DNA from 2 places in the Janthinobacterium sp. SUN118 genome. Region 2 is predicted to be linked to the other one. Evidence: predicted binding sites of a transcription regulator. Region 2 holds the regulator's gene; the other holds the start of a gene.

Region 1 (9,814 bases), on a different contig from region 2:
CGGCGTGAGGATGATGTCTTGCTGGGTGCCCAGCAGCTCGCCGCCGATTTCCGAGAATTTCTCGGCGATGCCCTTGTAGATTTCCCAGTCCGACTTCGATTGCCACAGCGGCTGCACGGCTTCCGACAGCGGATGGATGAACGGATGCATGTCCGACGTATTCAGGTCGTCCTTTTCATACCAGGTGGCCGTCGGCAGCACCACGTCGCCGTACAGGCAGGTGGTCGACATGCGGAAGTCCAGCACCACCAGCAGATCGAGCTTGCCTTCGGCGGCCGGGCGCACCTTCACCTGCTGCGGTTTCAGGCAGTCGTCTTCGTCGCTGAGCAAGCCGTTCTGCGTGCCGAGCAGGTATTTCAGGAAGTACTCGTGGCCCTTGCCCGAGCTGCCGAGGATATTCGAACGCCAGACGAACATATTGCGCGGGAAGTTGGCCGGATTGTCCGGATCGTCGCACGAGAACTGCAGCTGGCCCGCCTTGATCTGGTCGAGCGCATACGCGGCCGGCGCCTGCCCTGCCGCCCTGGCGGCCTTGGCCACTTCCAGCGGATTGGTTTGCAGCTGCGGCGCCGATGGCAGCCAGCCCATGCGCTCGGCCTTGGCGTTGTAGTCGAGCAGGGTCAGGTCGCCCGTGCCGCCGGCCGCCGATGGCGAGGCGATGTCGCCCGTTTCCAGCTTTTCATGGCGCCACTGGCTCGTGTGCGCATAGAAGAACGAGGTGCCGTTCATTTGGCGCATCGGGCGCACCCAGTCCTGGGCGAAGGCCAAGGGCGTCCAGCCCGTTTGCGGACGCAGCTTTTCCTGGCCCACGTAATGGGCCCAGCCGCCGCCCGACTGGCCGATACAGCCGCACATCATCAGCATGTTGATGATGCCGCGGTAGGTCATGTCCATGTGGTACCAGTGATTCAGGCCGGCGCCCACGATGACCATGCTCTTGCCGCGCGTCTGGTCGGCGTTTTCCGCGAACTGGCGCGCCACGGTGATGACGTCGGCGCGTTTCACGCCCGTATGCTTTTCCTGCCACGCGGGGGTGTACGGCACGTCGTCGTCATAGCTTTCCGCGACATTTTCTCCGCCGAGGCCACGGTCGATGCCGTAGTTGGCCAGGGTCAGGTCGAACACGGTGGTCACCAGGCCCGTCGTGCCGTCGGCCAGGCGGATGGTTTTCACGGGCACCTTGCGCAGCAGCATGTCGGCCGCGTCCTTGCCGCCGAAGTAGGCAAAACCCACTTCCGTGACGGCGTCGCTGTCGTTGATCATGGACAGCATCGGCACGATGGGCGCGCCGCTGCCGCCCGCCTTCTGTTCCAGGTTCCACTTGCCCGACTCGCCCCAGCGGAAGCCGATGGAGCCGGCCGGCGCCGTGATCGCCCCCGTGCTTTCGTCGATGACGAGGGTTTTCCATTCCGGGTTGTTGGTCTCGTCGAGGTTGTTGTCCAGGTGCGAGGCGCGCAGGAAGTAGTCGGGCACCAGGGTACCGTTATGCTCCTTGAGCAGCACCAGCATGGGGAAGTCCGTGTACTGGCGCGCATAGTCGCGGAAGTAGGCGCTCTGGCCTTCCGCATGGAATTCCTTGAGGATGACGTGGCCCATGGCCAGCGCCAGCGCGGCGTCCGTGCCCTGTTTCGGCGCCAGCCAGATGTCGCCGAACTTCACCATTTCGCCGTAGTCGGGCGAGATGGCCACGGTTTTCGTGCCCTTGTAGCGCACTTCCGTGTAAAAGTGGGCGTCCGGCGTGCGCGTCATCGGCACGTTCGAGCCCCACACCATCAGATAGGTCGAGTTGTACCAGTCGGCCGATTCCGGCACGTCCGTCTGTTCGCCCCATACTTGCGGGCTGGCCGGCGGCAAGTCGCAGTACCAGTCATAGAAACTCAGGGCCACGCCGCCGATCAGCGACAGGTAGCGCGTGCCGGAGGCATAGCTGACCATGGACATGGCGGGAATCGGCGAAAAGCCGACGACGCGGTCCGGGCCGTATTTCTTGATCGTCAGCGCATTCGCGGCGGCGATGATCTCGTTCGATTCGTCCCACGTGGCGCGCACGAAGCCGCCCAGGCCGCGGATGGACTTGTATTGCTGCGAGCGCACGGGGTCCTGGCTGATCCAGTCCCAGGCCGTGACGGGGTCCATGGTCTTGCGCGCTTCGCGCCACATTTCCATCAGGCGGCCGCGCACCATCGGGTACTTCACGCGCTGCGCCGAATACACATACCAGGAATAGCTGGCGCCGCGCGGGCAGCCGCGCGGTTCATGATTGGGCAGGTCGGGACGCGTGCGCGGGTAATCGGTTTGCTGGGTTTCCCAGGTGATCAGGCCATTCTTGACATACACCTTCCAGCTGCACGAGCCGGTGCAGTTCACGCCATGCGTGGAACGCACGATCTTGTCGTGCTGCCAGCGCTGGCGGTAGGCGTTTTCCCAGGTACGGTCTTCATCGACCACGGTGCCGTGGCCGTTGGAAAACGGCTCGGCGGGCTTGCTAAAAAATTTAAGGCGGTCCAGAAAGTGACTCATGCTACCTCCACATTGCGCCGCGGACAGCGGCGCCAGGTCTTAAGAAACGCTGCAAGCACGATGGCTCAAGCGTCGATACCAACAGTCTAGCGATGCGCCCTGCGCGGCGGTATTGGCAAGAAGTCGGTTTCCGGCACCAGGAATGCATAGGCGCGTAGTCACCCGGATAGTCACTATTGCCTATGGGCGGCACGCGCGCGCTGCGGTATACCTGTCGCCATCATTCAACCAGGAGAAAAGCCATGCCCATTACCGATTACGCCAGCCTGCTGCGCAGCGCCCGCACCCAGGAACAGCCGCAACGGCTGCTGTTCACGTTTACCCAGGCGCAGGCCCAGCCTGGCGGCCAGGGCAAGTCGCTCACGCCCGTGATGTGCGCCGACAAGCTGCCCGATGAACTGGACAGCTTTGAAAAACTCACGGAGGAATCGAAGCAGATGCAGACGCACTGGGACGTGGTCTTCGTGGCGGGACTGGCGGGCCGGGACGGCCAGCCGCCCGCGCCGCAGGAATGCGAGGCGCCGCTGCGCGCCATGGTGACGGCCATCGAGCAAGGCCGCATCGATACATTGCTGGCGTTCGACCGCAGCGGCGATTTGCTGCGTTTCAGCTGAAGGAACTTGTCGGATGACGCCCTACCGGCCAATCCGACCTGCCTTGCGTAATTGACGGAAGAATGTCGCGACGTAGGTCGGATTAGCGCGGCAACGCCGCGCGTAATCCGACACCTCTACCTGGCCGCATCCGGCCACGGCCGCTCGTGTAAATGGCGCGCCCGTTCGATGGGACAGACGAGGGGCAAAAACTGCTGCTGGCGCGCCGAATACGCCATCAGCGCCCCGCTGTCGATATCGAAATACCATCCATGCAGTTTCAGCACGCCCTGTTCGACCCGGCGCTTCAGCCAGGGATAGGTGAGCAGGTTGTCCAGCGACTGCAATATGCTGGCCAGCTCGCACGCATGATGCTGTTCCGCCGACGAGCGGTGTCCGAGGTCGCGCCGCACGCGCTGCGCCACCGGTTCGGCGATGCGCATCCACTGCCCCACGAAGTCCGTTTCCTGCCCCTGCGCGCGCGGCTGCGGCTCCAGCAGCGCGCGGATGCCGCCGCAGCGCGCATGGCCGAGCACGATGACCCTGGCCACTTCGAGCTTGCAGACGGCAAACTCGATGGCCGAACTGACGCCGGGCGGCGCATCGGGGGTACACGGCGGCACCAGGTTGGCGATATTGCGCACGACGAACATGTCGCCCGGGTCGCTGCCCGTCAGCAGCATGGGGTCAACGCGCGAATCGCAGCAGCCGATCAGCAGGGTCGAAGGCCGCTGCCCGTCGCGCAAGCTGTCGTACAAAGTCTGCGGCTCGCTGAAATACTGCTGCTGAAACAGGCTGAAGCCGTTGACGAATTTTTCCAGTTCTTCCATCACATACTCTCATTTCCTCAACGCCTGGCAAGACCGGCTTGCCAGGCATGCCAACTTTAGCAAGGCATAGGCGCATTCTTGCGCGCATAGCACCACCAGGTAATCGCGATGCAGCTGACGTAGAAGCCGATGAAGCACCACAGGGCCGCGTCGGGGCTGCCCGTCATGGCGATCGAGGTGCCGTAGCTTTTCGGGATGAAGAAGGCGCCGTAGGCCGCCACGGCCGACGTGAAGCCCAGCACGGCCGCGCCTTCCTTGTTGGCGTCGACGATGGCCTGCTCCTGCGCCGCCTTGCCCTTGCCGGCCGCGGCGCGCTGATGCTCGGTCAGGAAAATCACGGGGATCATGCGGAAGGTCGACGCATTGCCGATGCCGGTGCCGGCGAACAGCAGCATGAACATCCAGAAGAAGCCATTGAAGTTACCGCCAACGCCGCCTTGCGGCATGAAGTACAGCACGCCCAGCACGGCGCCTATCATCAGCAGGAACGACCACAGGGTGACACGCGCGCCGCCCAGCTTGTCCGAGATCACGCCGCCGGCCACGCGCGCCAGCGCGCCCACCAGGGGACCGAGGAAGGCGTAGTCGAGCGGATTGACGTCGGGGAACTGGATCTTGATCAACAGCGGAAACGCGGCCGAATAGCCGATGAAGGAACCGAAGGTGCCCGTGTACAGCCAGCACATGAGCCAGTTGTGCTTGCGCTTGAAGATCACGGCCTGCTCGGAAAACGAAGCCTTGGCCGACGCCAGGTCATTCATGCCGAACCAGGCCAGCAAGGTGGAGAGCGCAATGAACGGCACCCAGATGAAGCCCGCATTCTGCAACCACATGTCCTTGCTCACGCCATTCTTGACCCAGGTCAGCGCATCGCCGCCCCAGGCGCCGAAGACGGCAAACGTGATCACCAGCGGCACGACGAACTGCACCACCGACACGCCCAGATTGCCCAGGCCCGCGTTCATGCCCAGCGCGAAGCCCTTGCTCGCCTTCGGATAGAAAAAGCTGATGTTGGCCATCGACGAGGCGAAATTGCCGCCGCCGAAGCCGCACAGCAGCGCCAGGATCAGCATCGTCGGATAGCCCGTGTTCACGTCCTGCACGGCCAGGCCGATGCCGATGGCGGGGATCAAGAGCGAGCCGGTGGAAATGGCCGTCCAGCGCCGGCCGCCGAAGATCGGCACCATGAACGAGTAAAAGATGCGCAAGGTGGCGCCGGACAGGCCCGGCAAGGCCGTCAGCCAGAACAGCTGGTTGTTACTGTAGGTGAAGCCGATGTTGGGCAGGTTCACCACCACCACGCTCCACACCATCCACACGGCGAACGCCAGCAGCAGTGCGGGAATCGAAATCCACAGATTGCGCGCGGCCGTGGCCTTGCCCGTGCTTTGCCAGAAGCTCGGTGTTTCCGGCTCCCACGTATTGATCATGTAGCGGCTCATGTTTTTACTCCTGCAGGTTGATTGGTAGTGGCCGCGCGCAGCGGCTTGAACGAGAAATGCATCCAGACGAGCGAGACGCAGACGGTGCCGTACAACAGCATGAAGGCGCTCGAACGCACGCCGGTGAAGTCGACCAGGGCGCCGAACATCACGGGCAGGATGAAGCCGCCGAGGCCGCCGGCCAGGCCCACGACGCCCGAAACGGCGCCGATGTTGTCGGAAAAATCATCGCCGATAAACTTGAAGACGGACGCCTTGCCCACGGCCATGGCGATGCCGACGATGAACAGCAGCACGGTGAACCACAGCGGCGACAGGCCGATATGGAAGGCCAGCGGCCCCGTGACGGTTTCCACCACCATCTGCGTCTGCGGGTACGACAGCAGGAAGAAGCACACCCAGCACACCCACATCACGGCCCAGGTGACTTTCGCCGCGCCGTATTTGTCCGAAATCCAGCCGCCCAGCGCGCGCAGCACGCCGCCCGGCAGCGAGAAGCAGGCGGCCAGCAGCGCCGCGTGGCTCAGGTCGAAGCCGTATTCGGCCACGTAGTACTTCGTCATCCACAGCGCCAGCGCCACATAGCCGCCGAACACCACCGAGTAGTACTGGCAGTAGCGCCACACGCGCGGGTCCTTCAGCACCTTCATCTGCGCCGAAAAACTCTCGCCCGATGGCGCCAGGTGCGATTTGTCCGTGTACGAGAACAGCCAGAAGATGACGGCCGTGGCCAGCATGGCCACCGCATACACCTTGGGCAGCATCTGCCAGCCGAAGGCGGCGACGATGCCGGGCGCGACGAACTTGGTCAGCGCGGAACCGGAGTTCCCGGCGCCGAAGATGCCCATGGCCAGGCCGCGGCGCTCCTTCTCGTACCAGCGCGCCACGTAGGGCGTGCCGACGGAAAACGAACCGCCCGCCAGGCCCACGAACATGCCCAGCAAGAGGAAATGCCAGTAGGCGGTGGCGTAGGCGATCAGGTAGATCGGCACCACGCTGGCCAGCATCAGCAGGAAGAAGACGCGGCGTCCGCCGTATTTGTCCGTCCAGATGCCCAGCGGCACGCGCACGAGTGAGCCCGTCAGCACGGGCATGGCGGCCAGCAGGCCGAATTGCGTTTCAGTCAAGCCCAGGCTGGTCTTGATGGGGATGCCCAGTACGGCAAACATCATCCATACCGCGAAGCAGATCGTGAAGGCGAAGGTACTGCTGACCAGCACGGACGCCTGCTTGCGCCGCATGCCCGGTTCGGCTGCCTTGTTGTTGTTACTGTTCTTGTTAGTGCCATCTAGGGTAGCCACGATGTTTCTCCATGAATGCACTGGCCGTCTGGCCAGCCGTCCCGACCAGCTTACGTGCCAGCCGCGAAAGGCACTATCGGCCACAGGGTGATTCTGGAAAGGCAATCTGGATAGCCGCATCGGCAAAAGTGACTAGGCGATGCGGAATGGACCTAGCCTGGATGGCGGGGGGTTTTACAAAACGCCGCGTTTTTGGCACACTCGGCGCCTGGAGAACAAGGAGCCAAGGAGCGGCATGGAGAACAGCGGCGCAGCAGACGAGATCATCACCCGCGCGGCGGCATCTGGCGATGTGGAAGCCATGCTGGCCTGCGACACCTACGCGCAGGCGCACGCCGCCCGTGGCGAGGCCGTGCGCGCCGCCGTCGGCAAGGGACACTGCCTGCTCGCCCTGCGGGCCGGCCAGGTCGCCGGCTATGTGCTCGTGCACGACGACTTCTTCGGCTACGGCTTCATATCCCTGGTGGTGGTGTCGCCCGCGCACCGGCGCCTGGGCGTGGGAGAGCGGCTGCTGGCAGCCGCCGGGGCAGCGTGCCCGACGGAGAAAGTGTTCACTTCGACGAACCAGTCCAACCTGGCCGCGCAACGGCTGTTCGCCAGCGCCGGCTTTGTGCGCAGCGGCCGGATCGAGCATCTCGATGAGGGCGACCCGGAGCTCGTGTACGTCAAATTCCTGCGCTAGGCCCGCCTTATCCCGACGACGTATGGCGCGCAAGGCCAAAGGCGGCTATGCTGGCGCCACTCTCAATGACGGCAGCATACATACATGGACTATCTGAGCCTCAAGCATTTCCACATGGGTTGCGCCGCCGCCAGCGGCTTTCTGTTCCTCCTGCGCGGCGCCTGGATGCTGCGCGCCTCGCCCGCGCTGCAACAGCGCTGGGTGAAGGTGCTGCCGCACCTGGTCGACACGGCCCTGCTGCTCAGCGCCATCACGCTGGCCGTGTGGAGCGGCCAGTCGCCGGGCAGCCAGCCGTGGCTGGCCGCCAAGCTGTGCGCGCTGGTGGGCTACATCGTGCTGGGCACCATCGCCCTGAAACGCGGCAAGACGCCAGCCGCGCGCGGCGCCGCGTTCGCCGGCGCCGTGCTGCTGTTTGCCTACATCGTCGCCGTGGCCGTCACCAAGCAGGCCTGGCCATTCTGATCGATCAGAAGATGTAGCGCAGGGTGACGCTGGCATTGCGCGGCGCGCCCCAGTAAGCCTGGTTGTACATGCCGATCTGGCTGTAGTAATGCTTGTCGAACAGGTTGTTGATGTTCGCCTGCAGCGACAGCTGGCGCGACAGCGCGTATTTCGCCATCAGGCTGGCCACGGCGTAGCCGCCCTGCCCCACGCGTTCGACGCCCTGCGGTCCCGTGGCATCGCGGTAGGCGCCGCTCTGCCAGTTCACGCCGCCGCCCACCGACAATGCGCGCCAACCGCCAGGCAGCTGGTATGTGGAAAACACGCGCGCCAGGGTCTGCGGCACGTAGCTGTTCAGGCGCGCGCCCTTGTTATCCTTGGCCGCCGCGTGCGACACGCTGGCCGAGACGTTCCAGCCCTGCGCCAGTTCGCCCGACACGTCCAGTTCCACGCCCTTGCTGGTGGTGCCATCCGCCGCGTAGTAGGCCTGCGTCAGCGAATTGCCGACGAAGTGGCCCGTATCTTCCTGCGCCAGGCCATCCTGCGCGATGCGGAACACGGCCAGCGCCGCATTCAGGCGGCCGCCGAAGTATTCGCCCTTCACGCCCACTTCCACATTCTTGCCCTGCACGGGATCGAGGTAGCGGCCGAAGCGGTCCTGGTTGCCCTGCGGCTTGAAGATCTTGCTGTAGCTGGTGTACAGCGCATGCTGCGCGTCGATATCCCACACCAGGCCCGCATACGGCGTGACGGCGTGCTTGGCATAGGCGTAGCTGCCGCCCCAGTCGTCGACATGGTCCGCCTTGTAGCGGCTGTAGCGCGCGCCGACGATCAGCTTGAGCGGATCGGCCAGCGAAAAGCGCGCCGTGCCATAGATGCCGCGCTGCTGCACCGTGTCGAGCAGCTTCCAGCGGTAGAAAGCCGGATCGTTCCAGTCCGGCTCGGGTGCCACGCCCTGCCACCGGTCAAAATTGCCGTAGTCGACGCTGCCGCCCGAGATGCCGGGATTGCTGGCGAACTGGTTGCTGCCCGAGACGCCGAACGCCAGGTCGTGCGTGCGCCCCAGCCACTGGACGGGCCCCTGTACATAGGCGTCGACGCTGTCCTGGCGCCGCGTGCCCGCGTAAAAACCGGGGCTGCCCGTCACGCCCTGCCCCGTGGCCTTGTTCGGCCAGGTGTAGGCGAAGGTTTCGGCGGCCGAGTAGTTGCCCCAGCCGTGATTCAGCATGGCCGTCAGATTCCAGCCGCTGCCCAGCTCCTGCTCCAGGCGCAAGAAGGCCGTCTGGCTGGTGCTGAACCAGCGGCTCCAGGTGGCGGCCGTCGTCGCGGAGCGGGAAAACGTGGCCCGTTCACCATCCGCATACCACAGCGGCAAGCCGCCATACATGCCGCCGCGCGGGCGGTTGTCCTGGTATTCATAGCCGGCGATCAGCACGCTGCCGGGCGCCAGGTCCGCTTCCACGGTGGCATACGCCATGGCTTTCTTGCCGTGATACAGGCGCACATACGATTCGCTGTCCTGGTAGCTGGCCACGACCCTGCCACGCACCTTGCCGTCCGCGCTCAGGGGCGTGGAGAGATCCGCGCTGGCGCGCGCATTGTTCCAGGAAGCGAGGCTCAGGGCGGCCGCGCCGGCCAGCTGCGTCGACGACGCGCGCTTGCGCACCAGGTTGATGGTGGCCGACGGCTCGCCTGCGCCCGTCAGCAGGCCGGTGGCGCCGCGCACGATCTCGACCCGGTCGTAAGCCGTCATGTCCAAGGTGCTGTCGCCCACGTTATAGGCATTGTCGACCGTGGTGGGAATGCCGTCGTACTGGTAGCTGGCGATGGAAAAGCCGCGCGCGAAAAACGAGGTGCGGTCGCTGTCGTAGCGGTTGATGGCCACGCCGGCCGCGTTCTGCAGCACCTCTTCCACCGTCTGCAGGTTCTGGTCGTCCATCTGCTGGCGCGTGACCACGCTGACGGCTTGCGGCGTCTCGCGCGCGGATAGGCCCAAACGCGTGGC
Region 2 (9,814 bases):
TCGATAGCGCCACTTTCGTGGCCGAGCGCATCCGCGCCAGCATCGCCGACACCATGTTCGACTTGCCGGGCAGCGCGCAAACGTGGGTCAGCGTGTCGATCGGCGTGGCCAGCCTCGAGGCGGACGCGGCGCTGCTAGCCATCGAAGCCGTGGCGCAGCAACTGGTGGCGCACGCGGACCAGGCCCTGTACCAGGCCAAGGCCGGTGGACGCAACCGTGTCGTCAGCTGGCAGGCGCAGATCGAGTAATTATTTCAGTAGCAATGTTTCTGCTTTGGCTACGGCGTCGGCTGTGCCGCGCAGCACCACCACGTCGCCGATGGCCAGCTGGGTCTCGGGCGTGACTTCAAGGCGGCCGCGGCCGCGGCGGATGGCCGTCACAAAGGCGCCGCAGGCGGCCACGTCGATCGTGCTCAGGGGCAAGCCCACGCACTGGGCGCCGTCGCTGACGGTGACCGTGTGCAGGCGTTCCAGCTCGGCATCGTCGCCGGCGTCGCTGGTGCCGTGGAAATAGCCGCGCAGCGACGCATAGCGCTCTTCGCGCGCCGCCTGTACGCGGTGCACGACGCGGCGCAGCGGCACGCCCATCATGATCAGGGCGTGCGAGGCCAGCATCAGGCTGCCTTCCATCAATTCCGGTACCACTTCGGCCGCGCCCGCCTTTTTCAGCTGGTCGAGGTCGCTGTCGTCGTGGCTGCGCACGATGACGGGCAAGGTGGGCGCCAGCTCATTGAGCAAATGCAATAATTTGAGCGCCGACGGTGTGTTGGCATACGTGATCACGACGGCGCTGGCGCGGTAGATGCCGGCCGCCACCAGGCTTTCGCGCCGGCCCGCGTCGCCATACGACACGTGGGCGCCCGCCAGCTGCGCCTCCTGCACCCGTTCCGGGTCCAGGTCCAGCGCGTGGTATTCGATCTTTTCTTCCGCCAGCAGGGTGGCCAGGCTTTGCCCGCTGCGCCCGAAGCCGGCGATCAGCACGTGTTTTTGCGACGCCATGGTGCGCGTGGCGATCCTGGTCAGCGCCAGCGATTGCATCATCCAGTCGTTGGCCGCCAGTTTCATGACGATGGCGTCCGACTTGGCGATGAGGAAGGGCGCCACCAGCATCGACAGCACCATCGACGCCAGCACCACCTGCACGACGAAGGGGTCCATCAGCTTGATGCCGCCGGCCAGGTTCAGCAGGACGAAGCCGAATTCGCCCGCCTGCGCCAGCGCCAGGCCCGTGCGCAGCGAAACGCCCGTCGACGAGCCGAACAGCCGGGCCAGGCCCGCGATCAGGGCAAACTTCAGCAGCACGGGGCCGCACAGCAAGAGCAGCACCAGCCACCAGTTGTCGAGCACGACGCGGATATTGAGCAGCATGCCGACGGTGATGAAGAACAAGCCCAGCAGCACGTCGCGGAATGGCTTGATATCCTCTTCCACCTGGTGCTTGAATTCCGTCTCGGAAATGAGCATGCCGGCCACGAACGCGCCCAGGGCCAGCGACAGCCCGGCCCGTTCCGTAATCCAGGCCGCACCGAGCGTGATCAGGAGCAGGTTGAGCATGAACAGCTCTTGCGAGCGGCGCTTGGCGACGATGGTCAGCCAGCCGCGCACCATCTTCTGGCCGATGAACAGCAGCAAGATCAGCACGACCAGGGCCTTGCCGCCGGCCCAGGCCAGGGTTTCGGCCAGGTTGTCCGAATCGCGCGTCAGGGCGGGGATGAGGATCAGCAGGGGCACGACGGCCAGGTCCTGGAACAGCAGGATGCCGATGATCTTGCGGCCGTGTTCGCTTTCCAGCTCCAGCCGTTCCGTGAGCATTTTCGAGACGATGGCCGTCGACGACATGGCCAGTGCGCCGCCCAGGGCGAATGCGGCTTGCCAGCTCAGGTGGATGTAGGCGGACAGGTAGCGGGCGACGAACCAGCCGAAGACGACGGTGGCGACGATGGTGGTGACCACTTGCGCCATGCCGAGGCCGAAGACGATGCGCCGCATGGCGAGAAACTTGGGTAGCGAAAATTCCAGTCCGATGGAAAACATCAGGAAGACGACGCCGAACTCGGCCAGCGTATGGCTCGCTTCGTTTTCCGCCGCCAGGCCCAGCGCATGGGGGCCGATGACGATGCCGACCGCCAGGTAGCCCAGCATGGGCGGCAAATGCAACATTCTGAAAGCGACCACGCCCAGTACGGCGCTGCCGAGTAACATCAGGGTCAGTTCAAGCGAGGAAAACATGGGTTGCCCGGGAAGCTCAGTGGAAATCGTTGTTTGTTGTGACTGGCAAGTTTTTTGCTTTCCTAATTCGTTTATACTTTGGGCATGAGTGTAACCCATGAAAAAACAATGCTGAAAGCTTTTGATCGAATTGACATGCAGGCGACCACCGAGCGCGCCGTGGCGCTGGCGCGCACCACCCTGCAGATCGAGTCCGACGCCATCGTTGCGCTGCATGCGCGCCTGGCCACGGACGACAGTGTGGGCCGCGCGGTGGCAATGTTGCTAGAATGCAAGGGGCGTGTCGTCGTCTCGGGCATCGGCAAGTCGGGCCATATCGCGCGCAAGATTGCCGCCACCCTCGCTTCCACCGGCACGCCGGCCATGTTCGTGCATCCGGCCGAAGCGGCCCATGGCGACCTGGGCATGGTCACCTCGGACGATGCGTTTATTGCCATATCGTACTCGGGCGAATCGTCCGAACTGATGGCCATCATGCCGGTCGTCAAGCGCATGGGCGGCGTGCTGATCGCCATGACGGGCAAGCCGAATTCGAGCCTGGCCCAGCTGGCCGACGTGCATCTGGATATTTCTGTTGAGAAAGAAGCCTGTCCGCTGAACCTGGCGCCGACGGCCAGCACCACCGTCACCCTGGCCCTGGGCGATGCGCTGGCCGTGGCGCTGCTGGATTTGCGCGGCTTCAAGGAAGAAGATTTCGCCCGCTCGCACCCGGGCGGCGCCCTGGGCCGCCGTCTGCTGACGCACGTGCATGACGTCATGCGCAGTGGCGAGCAGGTGCCGAAAGTCGCCGTGCAAGCATCGTTGCTGCAGGCGCTAGAGGAAATGACGAAGAAGGGCATGGGCATGACGGCCGTCGTCGACGCGGACAACCGCCCGGTGGGCGTGTTTACCGACGGCGACTTGCGCCGCATGTTCGAGCGCGTGCAGGATTTCACGAAAGTGGCGATCCGCGACGTCATGCATGCGCAGCCGCGCAGCATCGCGCCCGAGCGCCTGGCCGTCGATGCCGTGGCCGTGATGGAGCAGTACCGCATCAACCAGATGCTGGTGGTCGACGCCGATGGCAAACTGGTCGGCGCACTGCATATTCATGACCTGACACAAGCGAAGGTGATCTGATGGAGAGCGTGGCGGACAACCTGGCACGCGCGGCCAAGGTCAAACTGATGATCTTTGACGTCGATGGCGTGCTCACCGACGGCAGCCTGCATTTCGGCCCGGACGGCGAAATGATGAAGACGTTTAATGTGTATGATGGCCTGGGCATCAAGCTGCTGCAGGAATCGGGCGTGCAGACGGCCATCATCAGCGCGCGCCGCTCGGCCATCACGGCACGCCGCGCGCAAGATTTGGGCATTACCCATGTGCATCAGGGCGGCCACGACAAGCTGACGCCGTTTCGCGAATTGCTGGCGCTGACGGGCTTGACGGAAGAGCAATGCGGCTATATCGGCGACGACGTCATCGACGCCCCCATCCTGAAACGCGTGGGCTTTGCCGTCAGCGTGCCGGGCGGCCGCCCGGAAGCGCTGGATCTGGCCCACCATGTGACGCAGGCCGGCGGCGGCCGTGGCGCCGTGCGCGAGATTTGCGAATTCCTGCTGCGTGCACAGGACAACTATGTGCGCGTCATGGCGCCGTTCCTGGAGTGAGGCGCGAGCCTTGCCGCCAGTAACATTTGAAAGAGTGAAGCAATATGCGTAAGCCAGGAGGCGCCCATCGCTGGCGCATGATTTTTACCGTGCTGGGAGCGGTCGCGTTCGCGCTGGGCAGCTTTTGGCTGCTCGAAGTGATGAACAAGAATGGCCAGGACATGACGGCCAGCAAGCACCTGGACGAACCCGACTATTTTGTCACCAATTTCAGCCTGGTGCGCATGGATTTGACGGGCAAGCCCAGCTACATCGTGTCCGGCACCAAGCTCACGCATTACCCGGCCGATGATTCATCCGATATCGACCAGCCTTTCGTGCGCAAGCTGACGCCCGACATGCCGCCGATGAACATGAACGCGGAACTGGCGCATATCGACCAGGGCAATAGCCGATTGCAGCTGCACCGCAAGGTCGTGATCGACCGCGTGGCCAGCCCCAAGGCGCAGAACCTGACGCTCAAGACGGAAGCGCTGACGGTGTTCCCTGATGAAGAGCGCATGGAAACGGACGTGCCGGTCGACATGCTAATGGGAACCAATCAGGTGACAGGCGTGGGCATGAAGGCCAATAACGCCACCGGCGTGGTGGAAGTGCAGCAGTCGCTGCGCATCGTCCTCCCGCCGAGACCGCGCCCGGCCGCGGCGGCACAATGACAGAATGAAACAAGGAAACCATACTATGAAGAATATCTTGCTGTTGACCCTATTCTCGACCGTCTGCTCGCTGGGCGTGATGGGGGCGGCGCATGCCGAGAAGGCCGATTCCGACAAGGAAGCCGTCATCACCGCCCAGCGCGGCCAGATGGATGACATCAAGCAAGTACGTACCCTGACGGGCGACGTGGTGCTGGTGAAGGGTACCTTGACCATGAAGGCGGGCCGGGCCCTGATCACGGAAGATCCGCAAGGCTATCAATTCATCACCTTCTGGGCCGATCCGGGCAAGCTGGCCACCTTCCGCCAGAAGCGCGATGGCGCGGGCGACCTGTGGGTGGAAGGCGAAGCCGAGCGCGTGGAATACGACAACAAGACGGAAGTGGTGAAACTGTTTTCCAAGGCCAAGCTGACGCGCCTGGAAGGCACGAAAATCACCGATGTGGCCAACGGCGCCTTCATCTCGTATGACAGCCGCAATGAAGTGTTCAATATGGAAAATACCGACAGCGGCACCAGCTCCCCGGGAGCCGGCAGCGTGCGCATGGTGATCCAGCCGAAGACCAAGGCACCCGCGGCGGAGAAAGCGCCGGCGGCGCCCGCGCCAGGAAAGAAATAATGGAAAATACACGTTGCGGCAGTACCCTGATCGTCCGCGGGCTGCAAAAGACCTATGGCAAGCGGCAAGTCGTACATGATGTTTCGCTGCAAGTCGAATGCGGCGAAGTGGTGGGCTTGCTGGGCCCGAACGGCGCCGGCAAGACCACCTCGTTCTACATGATCGTCGGCCTGGTGCCGTCGGATGGCGGTACCATCGATATCAGCGGCGTGGATATTTCCAGGCTGCCGATCCACCGCCGCGCGCAGATGGGCCTGTCCTATCTGCCGCAGGAAGCGTCCGTTTTCCGCAAGCTGACGGTGGAAGACAATATCCGCGCCGTGCTGGAAATCCAGACCGTCGAAGGCCGTCCATTGACGAAGGCCGAGATCGAGGAGCGCCTGGATAAATTGCTGGCCGACTTGCAGATTGAAAAGCTGCGCGAGAACCAGGCCTTGTCGCTGTCGGGCGGCGAGCGCCGCCGCGTGGAAATCGCCCGCGCGCTGGCCACGGACCCGCGTTTCGTGCTGCTCGACGAACCGTTCGCCGGCGTCGACCCGATCGCCGTGATCGAAATCCAGCGCATCGTGCGTTTCTTGAAGGAGCGCAATATCGGCGTGCTGATCACCGACCATAATGTACGCGAGACGCTGGGTATCTGCGACCGTGCCTACATCATCAACCAGGGCTCGGTGCTGGCGTCGGGACGCCCCGACGACATCATCGCGAACGAGTCGGTACGCCGGGTCTATCTGGGCGAACACTTCCGCATGTGAGCCAATGAAACAATCATTGCAGCTGCGCACCTCGCAGCACTTGGCACTGACGCCGCAGTTGCAGCAATCGATACGCCTGTTGCAATTGTCTACCCTGGAATTGCACCAGGAGCTAGAGCAGCTGTTGACGGACAATCCCCTGCTCGAGCGTCTCGACGATCCGCTCGACCGCTCGTTGCGCCTGCTGTCCGATGGCGCCTTGAGTTCGACGGCCGCGCCGGCCGAGGCACCGCCCCAGCCACCCAGCCAGGAGGCGCCCGCGGCGCCGGCCGAAGCGGATGGGTTTGACGGTGAGGCGGGCGAGAGTCCGGCCGCCATGGATGGCGGCGACAGCGACTGGAGCGAAGCGAGCCGGGGCAAGACGCCCGACGACGAGGATGCCCGTCCGCAACTCGAAGCCCATCACTGCACCTTGCGCGAACACCTGATGGAGCAGATGCGCGTGACGGTGCTCGAATTGCGCGACCGCGCGCTGGTCGAGCTGATCATCGACGCGCTCGACGACAATGGCTACCTGGAAGAGTCGCTCGACGACATCCTGGCGCGCCTGCCGGCGGAGCTGGACATCGATGCCGACGAGCTGCGCACGGCGCTGGCGCTGCTGCAAAGCTTCGATCCGCCGGGTGTGGGGGCGCGCAACGCCTCCGAATGCCTGGCGCTGCAAATCAAGCGTTTGCCGCATATCGCCCTGGTGACGCGCCGCATGGCCATCGTCATCGTGGAAAAGCACCTGGCCTGGTTTGCCCAGCGCGATTTCAACAAGCTGAAAAAAGCCCTCGATTGCGACGACGAAGACTTGCGCGAGGCGCAGACCGTGATTCGCCTGTGCAATCCGCACCCGGGCGCCGTGTTCGCCTCCGACGTTTCCGACTACGTGGTGCCGGACGTGGTCGTCAAGCGCGCGCGCAATGGCTGGCAGGTGACCCTGAACAATGACGTCATGCCGCGCCTGCGCGTCAATGCCATGTATGCCAACCTGCTCAAGCAGGGCAAGGGTGAGGGCGCCATGGGGGCACAGTTGCAGGAAGCCAAGTGGCTGATCAAGAATATGCGCCAGCGCTTCGACACGATCCTGCGCGTGGCGCAGGCGATAGTAGAAAGACAAAAGAACTTTTTCTCGCATGGGGCCGTTGCCATGCGCCCCCTTGTGCTCCGTGAAATAGCTGATACACTGGGTTTACACGAGAGTACTATCTCGCGGGTAACAACTCAAAAGTACATGCTGACCCCGCACGGCATGTTCGAGTTGAAATATTTCTTTGGTAGCCACGTCGCCACCGAAGCGGGGGGCGAAGCGTCATCGACGGCGATACGGGCATTGATCGTGCAACTGACAGGAGCAGAAGACCCTAAAAATCCTTTATCCGACAGTAAGATTGCGGACATGCTGGGAGAACAAGGCATGGTGATTGCGCGACGTACTGTTGCCAAATACCGGGAAGCGTTGAAAATTCCGCCAGTGAGTCTGCGTAAGTGCTTGTAGTTTTTTCGGTTCCTCTGCGGGCCGGATACGATGGACACCGCACGAACCCGATCATCTTTAGGAGTGTGTATGAATCTCACCATCAGCGGACATCATCTCGAAGTGACACCAGCCATTCGTGAATACGTACAAACGAAGCTGGAGCGCGTGAAACGTCATTTCGATCACGTTATCGATATCGCCGTGATTCTGACCGTGGACAACCTCAAAGAGAAAGAAAAGCGTCAAAAGGCCGAAGTCAACCTGCGTCTGAGTGGCAAGACCGTCTATGTGGAAAGCCTGGCGCAAGACCTGTATGCCGCGATCGATACCCTGATCGACAAGCTGGACCGGCAAGTGATGAAATACAAAAGCAAAGTGCAAGGGCACGGTAAAGAGGCGATCAAGCATCTGCCAGACAACTCAGAGGATGAAGCCGTCGTCGCCGTCTAAGGCCACCCGCTTCCAGCAGTTGTGATCAACTAAGGGCGCACATCTTGCGCCCTTTTTTGCGCCCGTCACCCTTGCGCACGGATCGCCTGGCCGAACGCAAGGTTGTTCCTGCAGGCGCTAGAATGTTGGCACTTTCACTTCTTGCCTGCCTGCCATGAGCGACTTCGTCCACACCTCTATCCGCAACCGCACCGCGCACATTGTGCTCGACCGCCCGAAAGCCTTGAATTCCCTGTCGCTGGAGATGGTGCGCACCATGAGTGCCGCCTTGCTGGCCTGGCGCGACGATCCGCAGGTGGACGCCGTGGTGATACGCTCGAGCAGCGAAAAAGCCCTGTGCGCCGGCGGCGACATCCGCTTCTTTTACGATGCGGGCCGGGCCACGCCGCAGGGCGGCAGTGCGCTGCTGGAAGATTTCTTTACAGAAGAATATGCTTTAAATCATTTAATTCATTTCTATCCGAAACCGTATATCGCCGTGATGGATGGCGTGGTGATGGGCGGCGGCATGGGCGTGGCGCAGGCCGGCCCCGGCAACCGCTTGCGCATCGTGACGGGCCGCACGCGCATGGCCATGCCGGAAGTCAATATTGGCCTGTTTCCCGATGTGGGCGGCAGCTATTTCCTGTCGCGCCTGCCTGGCCAGCTGGGTCTGTACCTGGGCTTGACGGGCCTGACCATCGGCGCGGCCGATGCGCTGTACACGGGGCTGGCCGATGTGTATCTGCCGGAGACGGCCATGGAGGCGCTGACGGCCCTGTTCGAGTCGACGCCCGGTGAAGGCTTGCCGGTGGCCATCAAGGCCCTGGCGGCGTCATTCCAGGCCGAGGTGGGCGTCTCTGCGCTGGCGGCCGTGCGCACGGTGCTGGACCGCCATTTCAGTGCCGCTTCCGTGGCGGCCATCATGGCATCGCTGGCGCAGGATGACAGTGCGTTCGCGGCCAAGGCGCTGGCGGCAATGCGCCTGCGCTCGCCGCTGATGATGTCGGTCACCCTGGAATTACTGCAGCGGGGCGCACACCTGGGCGTGGCCGATTGCCTGCGCATGGAGCGCACGCTGGTGCGCCACAATTTTACGCATGGCGAGGTGCTTGAAGGCGTGCGCGCGCTCGTGGTCGACAAGGACCATGCGCCGCGCTGGCAGCCGGCCAGCCTGGACGAGGTCGATGCGGCCATGGTGGCGCGCTTCTTTGCACCGGTCTGGCCGGCGCAAGCGCATCCGCTTTGCCATCTGAATTAACAGGGCCAAATACAAGCGACGCGCGGTCGCTTGGCGTTCTAGCTACGTTCGCGGTGGCGCAGGACGACGCGTTCATTCGGGCTGAAATACTGCGCCAGCCGTTCCGCCATGTACACGGAGCGGTGCTGGCCGCCCGTGCAGCCGAGCGCCACCGTCAGGTAGCTGCGGTTGTCGGATTTGAATGACGGCAACCATTTCTCGATGAAGGCGCGTATGTCGGCCAACAGCTCGAGTGCGCTCGGTTGCGCATCGAGGAAGGCGATCACGGGCGCGTCGCGGCCGTCGAGCGGGCGCAAGGCCAGGTCGTAATAGGGATTCGGCAGGGCCCGCACGTCGAAGACGAAATCGGCGTCGAGCGGCACGCCCAGCTTGAAGGCGAACGATTCGAAGAACAGGGTCAGCGGCGCCCGTTCGGAGGCGACGATATCCTTGATCCAGGCGCGCAGCTTGTTGGCGCTCAGTTCCGAGGTGTCGATCACATGGCCCAGCTGTTCGATGGCCGACAGGCGTTCGCGCTCTTCCGAGATGCATTCGATCAGGGTGCGGCGGCTGGCCGGATTCTGGTTCGGACGCAGCTCATGCGACAGCGGGTGGCTGCGCCGCGTTTCCGAGAAGCGCGCCACCAGCGAGTGCGTGGTGGCTGTCAGGAACATGACCTTCACGTCATGCCCCTGGTCGCGCAGCAGCGCCACATTGTGCGGCAGGCTGGTCAGTGACTCGGCGCTGCGTGCATCGACGGCGACGGCCAG

The links. Region 2 encodes sigma-54, which starts transcription at its own class of promoters, with help from an activator protein. Its sites were predicted from a motif close to TGGCANGNAANCTGCTTT; they were not measured.
Region 1: the regulator sigma-54 is predicted to act here: its motif matches at 6,729-6,746, upstream of O0880_RS13625 (nitrate/nitrite transporter).

Annotation. Positions count from the first base shown of each region.
Region 1 covers NZ_JAPUBV010000001.1:3,013,605-3,023,418, forward strand. The annotation lists gene O0880_RS13605 (nitrate reductase subunit alpha) at 1-2,520, opposite strand, end outside; gene O0880_RS13610 (ribonucleotide reductase subunit alpha) at 2,763-3,134, shown strand; gene O0880_RS13615 (carbonic anhydrase) at 3,251-3,943, opposite strand; gene O0880_RS13620 (NarK family nitrate/nitrite MFS transporter) at 4,000-5,385, opposite strand; gene O0880_RS13625 (nitrate/nitrite transporter) at 5,382-6,626, opposite strand; gene O0880_RS13630 (GNAT family N-acetyltransferase) at 6,922-7,368, shown strand; gene O0880_RS13635 (SirB2 family protein) at 7,453-7,830, shown strand; gene O0880_RS13640 (TonB-dependent receptor) at 7,835-9,814, opposite strand, start outside.
Region 2 covers NZ_JAPUBV010000002.1:193,626-203,439, reverse strand. The annotation lists gene O0880_RS16560 (DUF484 family protein) at 1-248, shown strand, start outside; gene O0880_RS16555 (monovalent cation:proton antiporter family protein) at 249-2,228, opposite strand; gene O0880_RS16550 (KpsF/GutQ family sugar-phosphate isomerase) at 2,337-3,347, shown strand; gene O0880_RS16545 (HAD hydrolase family protein) at 3,347-3,880, shown strand; gene lptC (LPS export ABC transporter periplasmic protein LptC) at 3,925-4,536, shown strand; gene lptA (lipopolysaccharide transport periplasmic protein LptA) at 4,562-5,155, shown strand; gene lptB (LPS export ABC transporter ATP-binding protein) at 5,155-5,910, shown strand; gene O0880_RS16525 (RNA polymerase factor sigma-54) at 5,915-7,393, shown strand; gene raiA (ribosome-associated translation inhibitor RaiA) at 7,463-7,825, shown strand; gene O0880_RS16515 (enoyl-CoA hydratase/isomerase family protein) at 7,980-9,065, shown strand; gene rapZ (RNase adapter RapZ) at 9,104-9,814, opposite strand, start outside.